3 regions of the Microbacterium sp. H37-C3 genome follow, and region 3 is predicted to be linked to each of the others. Evidence: predicted binding sites of a transcription regulator. Region 3 holds the regulator's gene; each other region holds the start of a gene.

Region 1 (4,529 bases), on a different contig from region 3:
CACACCGAGCACACGATCGCCATCACCGACGGAGCGGCCGAGATTCTCACCCTGCCGCGGTGATCTCCGTCGGCAGGACGCGGGCGCGGCGGCGGGTGACCCACACTGCTCCGAAGCCGACGGCGACGAAGCCGATCGCGATGACGACGACGTACGCCGCGACCGACCCCCATCCGCCAGGGCCGTTCGGATTCAGGAACGGGTAGGGGTACCAGTACGGCTCGCCCGTCGTGGGGTTCGTGACGAGCGGGCCTCGGACGAGCGTGTAGGCCACCCACAGCAGCGGGAACGTCACCACGACCCATACGACCTGCCAGCGAAGGGCGCGGCGCCGGGCGCCGATCAGCAGGTCGAGCACGAGGAAGATCGGGCCGATCAGGTGCAGCACCTCGTTCGACCACGGCACCGGCTCGGATCCCTGCGGGAGCGTGATCCCGCGCAGGAGTGCGTTGTAGACGACTCCGGTGATGACCATGTACGCCGTGGCGCAGGTGAGCGCGGCGGAGAGCCCGAGCGATGATTCCGGCCCGGCGCGGCCGATCAGTACCCGGACGCCCGCCGTCGCGAGAACCACTGCTGCGATGACGTTCGAGAGGATCGTGAAGAAGCTGAAGAAGTTCGCGAACACGGTCGCGACGTCGCCGCCGGACGCGGCGGTTCGCGTCAGTGACACGGTCAGCTGGGTGATGACGGCGGCGAGGATGACGACGGCCATCGCCAGCCGCAGGAGCGCCCACACCGTCGCCTGCCTCGAGCTCTGCACGTGGGCACACTATCGCTCGACTGCCGTACGTGAACGCATGTGGCGGCGGTCCGGGATGTCGCGTCCGGTCACGGATAGCGTCGCGATGCGGCATCCGCGGGCATGGATCGGCGCATCGACGCGTTGGGTCCGACGGCGACCGCGGCGAAGGCAGCACGCGGCGCGCGAGAGGACGAACCCGATGACCATCACCACCCCTCCTGTTCTGGGCGGCTCCGACGTCCGCGATAACGCCGCATGGCATTCGCTGACCGGGGCGCACGCGCACCTCGCCATCGGCGACGACCTCGTCCGCCGGTATCCCGACGACGTGGCCGGCTTCGTGGGCGTGCGCACGTGGGAGGATCCCGCGGTGTGGGACTCGCTCACGACCGTGGTGGGTTCGGGCAATGAGTTCAGCATCAGTAGGCCCGTGCGCGCGGATGCTGGCGGTAGTGATGGTGCTGGGCCGGCGCTGCCCGACGGGTGGGTGCGCACGTTCGGTGGTGCGGGAGTGCAGCTGGTCGAGACGGACCGCCTCCGGCCGCGACCGGATGAGGAGGCAGTCGAGCTGGGGCAAGCGGATGTCGCCGACATGCTTGCTCTCGTCGATCGGAATCGGCCCGGTCCCTTCCGGCCGCGCACCCACCTGCTCGGCCGGTACATCGGCATCCGGCGCGATGGCCGGCTGATCGCCATGGCGGGCGAGCGACTGCAGCCGGGCGAATGGACCGAGATCAGCGCGGTCGCAACCGACGAGGCGTACCGGCGGCAGGGGCTGGCGTCGCGGCTGGTGCTGGATGTCGCGTTCCACATCCAGCAGCGGGGTGGCCGAGCGATGATGCACGCCGCGGCGTCGAACGTGAACGCGATCGCCGGCTATGAGAAGCTCGGATTCGAGCTGCGGCAGCGGACGAACTTCACGGGCGTGCGCGTGCCCTGACCGGCGGTTCCCCTTCAGCGATTCCTCCCCAGTGGTGCGCTCTGACGAGTTTCGCGCTTCGTACATTTGTTCGATGTGAATGTCTGACCCCACTGCCACAATGGGAACATGTCAGCGAACAGGGGTTGCGGCTCGGACGAGATCGAGGTCTCGCCGCACGGCCCCGCGATCGCGGCTTACGGCGAGGCGCTCGCGCTGGTGCATGACGCGGATGTCGCTTCGGTGCGGGCTCTGGCCGAGCTGGGCCGGTCCGCGTTGCGTGAGGCGCGTCGTGACGGGGTTCGCGGGATGGCGTCGGACATGGAGCTGCGGTCGGTCGCGGCCGAAGCCGCGGGGCTTGCCCGGCGGACCGACAGGCGCCTGCAGGCCGACATCGACCATGCGCTGACGGTCGTCGACGACTACCCGACCGTGTTCTCAGCGTGGCAGGAGCGGCGGATCACCCGCGACCATGTCGACGCGGTCGTCACAGCGGGGACCGGGCTGCCCGATGAGGTGCGGGGCGAGTTCGAGGTCGCGGCGATCGCGGTGTGCGAGCGCGACATCGCCACCCGGGTGAAACCGGCGCTGCGGTCCCTGGCTGAGAGGCTGCACGAGCGCACGTTCACCGACCGGCACCGCGAAGCCGCCGCCGGGCGGTGTGTGCGGGTCTCACACGGGACGGACGGGATGTCGGATGTCATCGCGACCGTCCCGACAGTGATCGCGGTGGGCATGCTCGACCGGCTCACGCAGATGGGACAGTCCGTCAAGGACGCCCGGGCGGATGCCGCCGGCGCACGCGAGCCGGCCGATACGCGAACGATGGATCAGCTGCGCGCCGACATCCTCGGTGACCTCGTCCTCGGCGGGGCGCCGGTCGTCGATCCGACGTATGGGACCGACCGGGCCGGTGGGCTCGGCGCGATCCGGGCGCGCGTTCAGGTCGCGGTCACGGCGGAGACGCTGATGGGGCGTGACGAGAGCCCCGCCGAAGCCGTCGGGGGTGCGCTGATCGATGCCGACACGGCACGCGAGCTCGCCGGGCAGGTGTCCGAGTGGGACCGGCTGTTCATCGACCCCGTCACCCGGACGCCGGTTGAGATCGACATGTACCGGCCGACCGCGTCGATGAAGAAGCTCCTGATGGCCCGGGACCAGCACTGCCGATTCCCGGGATGCCGCCGAGCCGCGATCCGCTGCGAACTCGACCACACCATCGACCATGCCCTCGGCGGGCACACCCACATCTTCAACCTCGCCCACCTCTGCCAACGACACCACTCAATGAAGCAATTCACGAAATGGGAAGTCAGACAGATCGGCGGCGGGGTCCTCGAATGGACCTCACCCCTCGGCCGGGTCTACCGCGAAGACGCTCCCATACCCGCGGTGTGCTTCACCATCGACACCGCGGATCCGCCACCGGATGCGACACGCGGCGGACCACCGCCGGGTGAAGCAGCACCCTTCTGACGCCAGCCGCGCGCCCTCGATGGCGTGCCGGCGCACAGCCCGAGTCCCACGCTCGCGCGGTGCGCGACGTCGTCAGCCCTTCGCGCCCGCGAACGCGAGAGTTCCGCCAAGCCCGATCATCATCACGCCTCCCGCGCTTGCGAGCGTCGCCATGCGGCGCGGTGAGGTGGCGAACCACGCGCGGGCCGTTCCCGCCGCGAGCGCCCACAGGCTGTCGCTCACCACGGCGAGCACCTGGAAGATCAGGCCGAGCGCGAGGAGCTGCATCCAGATCGGACCAGCGTCGGGGGCGACGAACTGCGGGAGAGCAGCCACGAAGAACGCGATCGTCTTCGGGTTCGACACACCGACGACGAACCCCTGAGCAAGCAGGCGCATCGGCGACGTACGCACATTCGAGGGCGTGCGCACGTGCGCGTGACGGTGGCGGATCGCCTGCACCCCGAGCCACACGAGATACGCGGCGCCGACGATCTTGATGACCGTGAAAGCGGCGACCGACGACGCGACGATCGCGCCGACCCCGAACGCCACCGCGAGCAGGGCAGGGACGTTCCCGAGCGCGTTTCCGAGCACGCTCAGCACGCCGGCGCGACGCCCGAGGGCGATCGATCGGCCGATGACGAACAGCACACCGGGGCCTGGGATCACGATGATGACGACAGCCGCGAGGAGGAACGCCAGCAGGTTCTCGAACGGGATCACGAACGAACGCTATCGGCCCGAGGAGTCGCCTGTATTACGCCATGTCTCCGTGCGTGTCGCCGTGTGTGGCGGCGCCGCGACAGCGGCGCCCGCGCCGCTCTACTGTCGGGCGATCCGCAGCATCCGCTGCATCCGCGCCGTTTCGAGGAGATCCGCATGACCGACACCGTCTCGCGCGTCGACCGCAGCGTCGGCGACACTGCGCCGACCGCGCAGCGCGTCGACCTCGGCGACATCCCCGTCGTCCGCACGCGGCACTGGTTCCGGTGGGCGATCGCCGCGATCATCGTGTTCGTCGTCGCACAGTTCCTGTGGTCGCTCGTGACGAACGAGAACTACGAGTGGGGCTACTTCGCGCAGTACTTCTTCTCCGACCCGGTGCTGCAGGGACTCGGCCTCACCCTCGTCTACACGGCGGTGTCGGCGACGATCGGATTCCTGCTCGGGACGGTGCTGGCGCTGGCTCGGCTCGCCAAGTCGCCGCTGCTGAACGCCGCGGCGTGGAGCTTCATCTGGTTCTTCCGCTCGGTCCCCCTCGTCGTACAGCTGGTCGTCTGGTACAACCTCGGCTACCTGTATCCGACGCTCGGGCTGGGCACCCCCTTCACGACCGACTTCTGGATCGTCGAGTTCCCGACGGTGCAGCTCATCAGCGCGTTCGCGGCGGGCGTGCTCGGCCTGAGC
Region 2 (4,529 bases), on a different contig from region 3:
CCGCCCTGGCAGAGCGCGACATCGTCTCTGCGAGCGGCTTCACGCACCACCTCGAGGCATACGCGGTGGGTCGTCGCGGTCGGAAAGGACTGGAAGCCGCCCGGCAACGGCTTGCATCGGAACGCGCGAAGCTCGATGTCAATTTTGGACGTGCCATCGGCGAAATCTCGAGTGAGGGCTTCTGGGAGCGACTTGGGCGAACCGAGAAGTTCTTCGCCGCGCCCGGGACGGCGGTCGGCGGAACCATCCGCGTCTTCGAGGACCGAATCGAACAAGACGGTAGCGCCCACTGGATCGATGAACACACGCAAGCGCAGGTCTACGTCGACGGCCAGAAGCAGATCACGACTCGTCCCACACTGACCGCGCTCGCACTATTCAGCCCCTTGCCGGGCAGCTCTATCGGGCCGGCGTTGGCGCGACCGAAACAGAAGACGCACGACTTGCGCGTCGCCGAGTTCCAAGTGGTCGGCCCGGATTGGTCTTTCTCGGTCGCGATCTCGCCCGATCGCTCCGGCGTAGCGCGGGCTCTGGCGTCCCGTATCAACGCGATCGCCGACCGCCTAGCCACCCAGAAGATGCAGGAGAGCGCGCTCGAAGTCCCGCCCGCGACCACGTCTGCTCCGAACGATATCGTGGGGCAGATCGAGCGGATCTCCGAGTTGCAACGCAGCGGCACCATCACCGCTGAACAAGCTGACATCCTGAAGAAGCGTTTGATCGAAGGCGTCTGACCCGGAATACTCCGCGATGTCGGGAAAGGCACGCGTGTCGCCCCGTGGGCACGCCGGTGGATGTCGGCAGCCGACGGCGCCACGAGCCAGCCGCCTAGCTGCTGGCGGCTTAGCTATCCCGCGCAAGGTCGTCCGGAATCGTTCGGGAATCGGCGACCCCACCCCTGCCGCGATCGTCGGGGCACCCTTCGCCATACACTCGCATCATGAACGTCTGGGATTTGTTATCGAGTCGTGAATTCGGGCTCTACAGCGGCATCCTCTTCACGGTTCTCGGCGCATTCGCCGGTGTAGTCGCCGCGTGGCTCGCCAAGCAGCACGACTACGCGCACATCGGATCGATGATGCGAGCGATGGTTTTCGTCTCCGCGTGGTTCGCGTTCCTATCGTTCGGCTATACGGCTCTGCGCGAATGGCAGTCAACCGACGCCGCGTACGTGGGACTAGCCCTTACTGCATCGGCGGTCGGAATCACGGTCGCAGTGATTGTCGCCGGTATCCGTGGCAACCGAACAAGAGTCAGACCGATCTCCCTTGGTGTTGATTCAAACGCGTGGCGGGCGCGCGAAGTTGCCACCGGGCGCGGCACGCCCGCGCCACCGACCACGACACACAGTTCGGACGAAGTCGCATCGCAGGTCGATCAACGCGAACTCTTCCTGATCACTCGCTCGTTCGCTGAGCTCGGCTATACGGAAGGGGACCAGCTGTCTGCGGCCCTTCGCAAAGCGGCCGCGGAAGGTCTCGAACCCTGCCCCCCGAAGGGGGTATCGGAAGTCGAGGCGCTCATCCGCGAGGGGGGCGCACTCCACCGGCTCTTGTCGCGGAAGCAGTCACCGCGCGGTGTTCTCCTGGTCTCGAAGCTCGAAGGCTCGGAGTTTGCGGGCCTCCCCGCTACCTGGCTATGCCAGCGGCTCGTGGATGGCACCGATCCCCGCGGCGCATACCGTTGCGAGGACGGTCATCTGTGGGCGCCCGACGATCGAATCGCGTTCCTCAAGAGGTCCGACTAGCCTCGTCGACGCGCACGGTAGCCGCGCACAAGATGGTTGATGCCGAGGCTAGGTCGCGCGGGCCGAGACCCCTCACGCCGAGCTTCTGCAGCTCGTCGGCGTCTCGGGGACGATCGTCATCGCATGTATCGAATCGGCCGACGGGACGAACCCCATCGGTGCCGCGGCCGACGCTCTTCTTCGATTCGCCGGCATCACCTGGAGCAACGCCGGCATGGCGTTCTATCTCACCGGCCGGCGACGACGGCCGCGCTCCGACGATGGTCCCGCCGAGAGCCGGCTTCTCCGAGCGATCGCGATCAAGCTCGCAGAAAGCAAGGCGAACAGGCTCGACGACGGTGTCCTGCGGGACGAGAGCAGGCGCCCTGCGACGCTGCCGTTGAACCGGCTCGCTGTCATCAGTCCGTTCGTCAGCGTCGTGTTCCCCCTCGGGCTGATACTCGCCGCCGCAGCGCGCGAACAGATTGCTACGGTCTCACCGCCGGAAGAGCGCGGCGAAGGGTGGGCGCGAGCCGCGGAGGTGATCTCGTGGGCCGTTGCAAGCCTTCTGCTGATCGTCCCCGCCGTGGCACTCGCGATTTCCACCGCAACGACCACGTGAGTCGGCACTGCCAACCGACCCGTCTCTCGGCTTATCCCTCGATTCGTCATGGAGAAACGACAAATCCAGGAGCTCGCCGTAGAGAAACGGGCTCCGCCCGGGCCGCCCATTCCTCCCCAACCGAGCCGCAAAATTGTTCTCCACAGATGTACGGATATTCGATGACAATGTCTGACCCCCTGGGCAGAATGGGAACATGACATCGAACGGCGAAAGCGCACACGAACCGGATGCCGGCTCGTCGAGCTCGCCGTACGCGGACATCGTCGATCGGGTGTGTCAGGCGGACGGCCTGCTTCACGCGGCGAACATCGCGATGACTCGTGCGCTCGCTGAGGCGGGGCGCAGCGCTCTGCGGCAGGCTGCGCGATCGGGCGAGCGGCCACGCGGCATGGGGTCTGACATGGAGATGCGCTCGATCGCTGCCGAGATCGCCGGAGTGAGGCGGTCGCACGATCGCCGCGCGCAGAGCGAGATCGACCACGCGCTGACCATCGTCGACGACTACCCCGCTGTGTTCGAGGCATGGGAGCAGCAACGCATCACGCGCGACCACGTCGACGTCGTCGTCCGCATGGGATGCGGCCTCGCCGACGACATCCGCGACGACTACGCGCAGCAGGCGATCTCCATCTGCGAGCGCGACATAGCATCGCGAGTACGCGAACCGCTCCGCAACCTCGCCGCCCGGATGGGGTCGGAGTCCTTCGCCGAGCGACACCGCACCGCCGCGGCAAAGCGAGGCGTCTGGGTGACGCACGGCACTGACGGGATGTCCGAACTCGGCGCCACCCTCCCGACGGTCATCGCCGCAGGCATCCACGACCGCCTCACCGCCATGGCGCAGTCCGTTAAAGACGCCCGCGCTACCGCTGCGGCGGCGCCTGCGGATGGTCCGGCAGGGGATGCCGCCGGGGATGAGGGTTCTGCGGTTGAGGGTTCTGCGGCGGCGGATGCTGCTGCGCCCGACGTCCGCACGATGGATCAGCTCCGCGCCGACATCCTCGGCGACCTGCTGCTCGGCGGCGCCCCCGTCGTCGACCCGACCTACGGCAGCGACGCCGCCGGGCCGCTGGGTGCGATCCGGGCGCAGGTCCAGGTGACGCTGACATCCGAGGCAGTGACCGGCGTCGACGATGCCCCCGCCGAACTGGTGGGCGCCTCGCTCATCGACGCCGACACCGCCCGCAAGCTCGCTGGCCGCGCGAGAATCTGGAACCGACTCTTCGTCGACCCGATCACCCGCACGCCGGTGGAGGTCGACACGTACCGGCCGCCCGCGGCGATGAGCAGACTGCTCAAAGCACGAGATCAGCACTGCCGATTCCCCGGATGCCGCAGAGCCGCGATCCGCTGCGAACTCGACCACACCATCGATTACGCCCTGGGTGGCCACACTCACATCTTCAACCTCGCCCACCTCTGCCAACGACACCATTCGATGAAGCAATTCACGAAGTGGGAGGTGAGGCAGGTCGGCGGCGGGGTCCTCGAATGGACCTCACCCCTGGGTCGGGTGTACCGAGAAGACGTACCGATACCGTCAGTGTGTTTCGTTCCCGACACCGGCGGGGCGCCACCACCCATGGCGAGCAGGCACGAGCCACCGCCCTTCTGACACGGGTGGGTCGCTACCTGCGCCTCGGTCAGCTCGAGGAGCATGCGTGACGGGCGGGAAAGCACCTCGCCATCACTTCCCCCTAGCGCTGACCGAACGAATGGGCGGCCGGAGCGATCGATCCGCCCCGTCCACCCGCTGTCACCTGATGACGGCCCCTTACTCGGCCGTCACTCCTGAGTGGGCTTGCCGCCTGCGGGATGCCGTCAGCACCACGGCTCCGATCGCGAGCATGAGGACCGCTGAGCCGGTCACCCACCAGGCGACCGCCGCCACGCCGCCCGTGGCCGCGAGGTCGCTCGAGCTCGGCGTCGACGAGCCACCCGAGACAACCGTTGCCCCGGGATCGCCCGGGTCGGTCACGACGACCTCGGGCGCGGTGAGCGTATTGGTGAGCGTCACCTCGACGACCGTGCCGTCGCCGATCGTCACGGTCGCGGGGCTGAACGCGGGAGCCTCCCACGTCGCACCCTCGATCTCGACGGGTGCGATCTCCGTGAGCGTGACCTGCGCGCCGTAGGGCAGCTGCGGGCTCGTCACGGTCTCACCGGCTCCGACGGTCA
Region 3 (4,529 bases):
GGCGTGCCGGTCGGGTTGTTGGGCGCGCAGAGGAAGACGACGTCGGGGCGCAGTTCGGAGACTTGCGCCGCAGCGGAGGCCGGGTCGAGCGTGAAGTCGGGGCCGCGCGTGCCCGCGACGTACTGCGCGCCGGTGGCTCGCGTCAGCAGCGGGTACATCGAGTACGTGGGGCCGAAGCCCATGGCGGTGCGCCCCGGGCCGCCGAAGGCCTGGAGCAGGTGCTGCAGCACCTCGTTCGATCCGTTCGCGGCCCAGATGCGATCGGGGGTGAGGCCGTGACCGAGGTACTCGGCGAAGGACTCGCGGAGGTGCGTGAACTCGCGGTCGGGATAGCGGTTGACGTCGCGCAGGGCACGGGCGACGGCATCCAGGATGTCGTCGGCGACCTCTTCGGGAACGGGATGCGTGTTCTCGTTGACGTTCAGCGCGACCGGAAGCGGCGCCTGCGGGGCGCCGTACGGGGTGAGGCCTCGCAGATCGTCTCTGAGGGGCAGATCATCCAGACTCGGGCTCATCCCACCCATGCTAGGCCGCGTCCGAGTCCGGCGTGGCCGCATCCCAGCTTCTGCGCCGAAGACGGCGGGCTTCAGCTCGCGGCGTCGTACTCGGCGGGGATGGCGAGTGTCTGGCCTGCCTCGAGCTGACCAGAGCCGAGGGCGTTCAGCCGGATGATGGCGTCGACGACGTCACGGGGGTCGGCGGCCGGCGCCACCTCTTCAGCGATCGACCAGAGCGATTCGCCCGACATGACGGTCACCGTCGTGAACGACCCCTCGGGCGCGCCCGCCTCGTTGGAGGCGAGTGCTCCCCCGCCGGAGAGCACGGCAGCGGTGACGGCGACGACGGCGGGAAGTGCGGCGATCGCTGCGATGACGCGGCGTCCGCGGCGCGTCAGGCGCAGACGGGTGCGGGGGGCCGGTGCGAAGCGGGCATCGATCGTGGTCATGACATCTCCTCGGGAGCGGTAGGAAGATTCGCTCCCGCCTCTCGGCCGGGAGAGGCGGGTGCGAACTTCGGTTCCGAACGTATCTTCGATATTGTGTGGTGTCAACCACCCACCGAAATCGGAGACCGATCGAAGAGACACGCGGAGCGTTCCGTGATGTCGCTGTCGGATCGGGCTACCTTTTCGACAGCGAGAGCCCACCACGAACCTCCGACATCGGGTCGGGGACGGGGCGCGACGACAGGAGACCGGCGGTATGAGCGAGAAGCCGCAGACGCGACGACGGAAGAATCTGAGCGATAAGCAGCTCGCGATCCTCGAGGTGATCCAGCACGCGATCGCCCGCAACGGCTACCCGCCGAGCATGCGCGAGATCGGCGACGCCGTCGGCCTCAAGTCGCTGTCGAGCGTCACCCACCAGCTGAACCAGCTCGAGCTGAGCGGATACCTCCGCCGCGACCCCGGCAAGACCCGCGCAATGGAGGTCCTCATCGACCTCCCCGGCACGGCCGGCGAGAACCCCGCCGACGCCGCGCCTGCCCTCGGCGACGCCGCCCTCGTGCCGCTCGTGGGCCGCATCGCGGCGGGCGTCCCGATCACCGCCGACCAGCAGGTCGAGGAGATCTTCCCCCTGCCGCGTCAGCTCGTCGGCAAGGGCGAGCTGTTCATGCTCAAGGTCGTCGGCGACTCCATGATCGACGCCGCCATCTGCGACGGCGACTGGGTCGTCGTGCGGGCACAGGCGACCGCCGACAACGGCGAGATCGTCGCGGCCATGCTCGACGGCGAGGCCACCGTCAAGACGCTCCGTCAGCGCGACGGCCACACCTGGCTCCTCCCCCGCAACTCGGCGTTCGAGCCGATCCTCGGCGATGACGCCACCATCCTCGGCAAGGTCGTCGCCGTCCTCCGCACGGTCTGACCTCGCCGCACCGACGGAACTGCGGGAGGGGATGCCGCGACTCGGCGGCATCCCCTCCCGTCGCCCGGCACGACCCGGATCCGCTCGCGTAGCGTGGCGGTATGTCGCAGCAGCAACTCCCGTACGGTTCTTGGCCCTCCCCCCTGACCGCCTCGTGGGCCAGCGCGTCCTCGTTGCGCCTCGACGGCGCGCGCTTCGTCGGGGATGAGATCTGGTGGGGCGAATCCCTTCCCGATGAGGCCGGTCGCGTCGCCGTCATGCGCCGCCGCGACGATTCTGTAGAGGTCGTCCTCCCCGCGCCCGGGAACGCGCGATCGCGTGTGCACGAGTATGGCGGCGGCGCCTGGACGGCGTCCGACGACGGCGAGCTGTTCTTCGTCGACAAGTCGGACCAGCGCATTCGACGCCTCCGCCCGGGCGGCGAGCCCGAGGCGCTCACTCCCGAGGAGAGCGGCACCCACTACGGCGGTCTCCGCTGGCAGCACGCCGCGCTCCTCGCGGTGCGCGAGCGCGAGCGCCCGGGGCGCACTCCGGAACGACACATCGTGCGGATCGACGGCGCGAGCAGCGATGAGAACGCCGCGAGGGGCGACGAAGCGGGAGTGACGGAGCTCGCCGGGGGCAGCGACTTCGTGGCTCAGCCGGCACTGTCACCCGACGGATCACAGCTCGCGTGGGTGGCGTGGGATCACCCCGACATGCCCTGGGACCGCACCCGCATCCGTGTCATCGAGCTCGACGCCCCGGATCGTGTCCGCGAGGTAGCCGGCGGCAGCACGGCCGCGCTGCAGCCGGAATGGACATCGGACGGCCAGCTGCTGCTGCTCGACGAGCCGACGGGGCGCTGGAACCTCCATCGCGTCGACCCCGCGACCGGTGCGGCACCCGTCGCGGTCTCCCCCGCCGACGCCGACACGGGTGGTGGCCTGTGGGTCCTCGGCACCCGGTGGTACGCGCCGCTCGACGACGGCCGCGTCGTGGCCGTCCGCACGCACGGCTCGGACCAGCTCGTGATCATCGACCGCGACGGCGGCGCGATCCCGCTCCCCTTCCCCGCCACCGCTCGACTGCAGATCGAGGACGTCCGCGGCAGCCGCGCCCTCGTGAGCGGCGCCATGCCCGGGGCGAGCGGGCTCTGGCTGGTCGATCTCGACAGCGGCGAGCCGACAGCGGTGCGCGGCGGAACCCCTGATATCGACGAGGCATGGATCCCCCATGCCCGTCAGATCACCACCGAGGGTCCCCACGGCCCGGTGCACGCTTTCGCCTATCCGCCGACAAACCCCGATGTCACGGCGCCGACCGACGAGCTGCCGCCGTACCTCGTCTGGGTGCACGGCGGGCCGACGTCGCACGTGGGCGGTACCGCCGACGCCAAGGCGGCCTACTTCACCAGCCGAGGCATCGGCGTGCTCGACGTGAACTACGGCGGGTCGACCGGGTACGGCCGGTCATACCGTGAACGGCTGAAGGGCCAGTGGGGCGTCGTCGACGTCGATGACGTCGCGGCGGCGGCACGCGGCCTCGCCGCCGACGGACTCGCCGATGCGTCACGGCTCGCGATCGAGGGCGGGTCGGCCGGTGGCTGGACCGTGTTGGCGGCGCTCGTCGGCACGGACGTGTTCGGCGCGGGGGTCTCGCGCTACGGCGTCGGCGATGCCCGCGCCCTCGCGGCCGAGACCCACGATTTCGAGGCGCGCTACCTCGACGGCCTGATCGGTCCCCTTCCCGAAGCGGAGCACGTGTACATCGAGCGGTCGCCGCTGAGCCACGCCGAGGGGTTCCGCGTGCCGCTGCTGCTTCTCCAGGGCGACGAGGACGCCGTCGTGCCGCCGGCGCAGGCCGAGGCCATCCGCGACGCACTCGTCGCGCAGGGCGTGCCCCACGCCTATGTCCTGTACGCGGGCGAGGGGCACGGGTTCCGACGGACGGAGACGATCGTGAACGCTCTGGAGAGCGAGCTGGCGTTCCTCGGCCAGGTGTTCGGTTTCGACACACCCGGCGTCGCGCCGATCGAGCTCGACTGAGCCCGGCGATCGCCTGGCGCTGATACGCCTGTCAGGCCGGCGGTGCTGGTGAGGCCTTCCGCATCCGCGGAGGACTCACCAGCACCGCCGAGCCTGCAGGTGTATCGCCGGCCGCGTGATCAGACGGCGTAGGGCGCGAGCTCAGCCGCGAGACGCTCGGAGACGTGCGCGTGCACGGCCGTGCCGTCCTCCTCGTGCGAGGTGGCGACGATGTGGCCACTCTCGTGCACGGCCGAGATCAGGTCGCCACGGTCATACGGCACGAGAGCGCGCACCTCCACAGCCGGCAGCGGCAGCGCATCCTCGATCGCGGCGCGCAGCTCGTCGATGCCCTCGCCCGTGCGGGACGACACGAAGTGGGCCGTCGGCTCGAGCCCGCGCAGCAGCAGGCGCGCATCGTCGTCGACGAGGTCCGCCTTGTTGAAGACGACGAGCTCACGGGTGGCGCGAGCGCCCACGTCGCCCATCACGTCGCGGACGGTCGCGAGCTGCGCCGCGGGATCGGGATGCGAGCCGTCGACGACGTGCACGATGACGTCCGCGCCCGAGACCTCCTCGAGTGTGGACCGGAACGCCTCGACGAGCTGGTGCGGGAGATTGCGGACGAAGCCGACGGTGTCGGTGAGCGTGAACA

The links. Region 3 encodes LexA, which represses DNA repair genes until DNA is damaged. Its sites were predicted from a motif close to TCGAACANNTGTTCGA; they were not measured.
Region 1: O1W71_RS05170 (HNH endonuclease signature motif containing protein) is a predicted target of LexA. The motif match lies at 1,744-1,759, and genes of this name have one in related genera.
Region 2: O1W71_RS11970 (HNH endonuclease signature motif containing protein) is a predicted target of LexA. The motif match lies at 2,495-2,510, and genes of this name have one in related genera.

Annotation. Positions count from the first base shown of each region.
Region 1 covers NZ_JAPVLR010000002.1:21,176-25,704, forward strand. The annotation lists gene map (type I methionyl aminopeptidase) at 1-63, shown strand, start outside; gene O1W71_RS05160 (Pr6Pr family membrane protein) at 47-763, opposite strand; gene O1W71_RS05165 (GNAT family N-acetyltransferase) at 945-1,685, shown strand; gene O1W71_RS05170 (HNH endonuclease signature motif containing protein) at 1,794-3,140, shown strand; gene O1W71_RS05175 (LysE family translocator) at 3,213-3,845, opposite strand; gene O1W71_RS05180 (amino acid ABC transporter permease) at 4,002-4,529, shown strand, end outside.
Region 2 covers NZ_JAPVLR010000004.1:55,535-60,063, forward strand. The annotation lists gene O1W71_RS11955 (DUF2510 domain-containing protein) at 1-734, shown strand, start outside; gene O1W71_RS11960 (hypothetical protein) at 941-1,747, shown strand; gene O1W71_RS11965 (hypothetical protein) at 1,962-2,348, shown strand; gene O1W71_RS11970 (HNH endonuclease signature motif containing protein) at 2,545-3,966, shown strand; gene O1W71_RS11975 (DUF5979 domain-containing protein) at 4,126-4,529, opposite strand, start outside.
Region 3 covers NZ_JAPVLR010000001.1:928,877-933,405, forward strand. The annotation lists gene O1W71_RS04630 (histidinol-phosphate transaminase) at 1-515, opposite strand, end outside; gene O1W71_RS04635 (LysM peptidoglycan-binding domain-containing protein) at 587-946, opposite strand; gene lexA (transcriptional repressor LexA) at 1,203-1,868, shown strand; gene O1W71_RS04645 (prolyl oligopeptidase family serine peptidase) at 1,970-3,895, shown strand; gene hflX (GTPase HflX) at 4,015-4,529, opposite strand, start outside.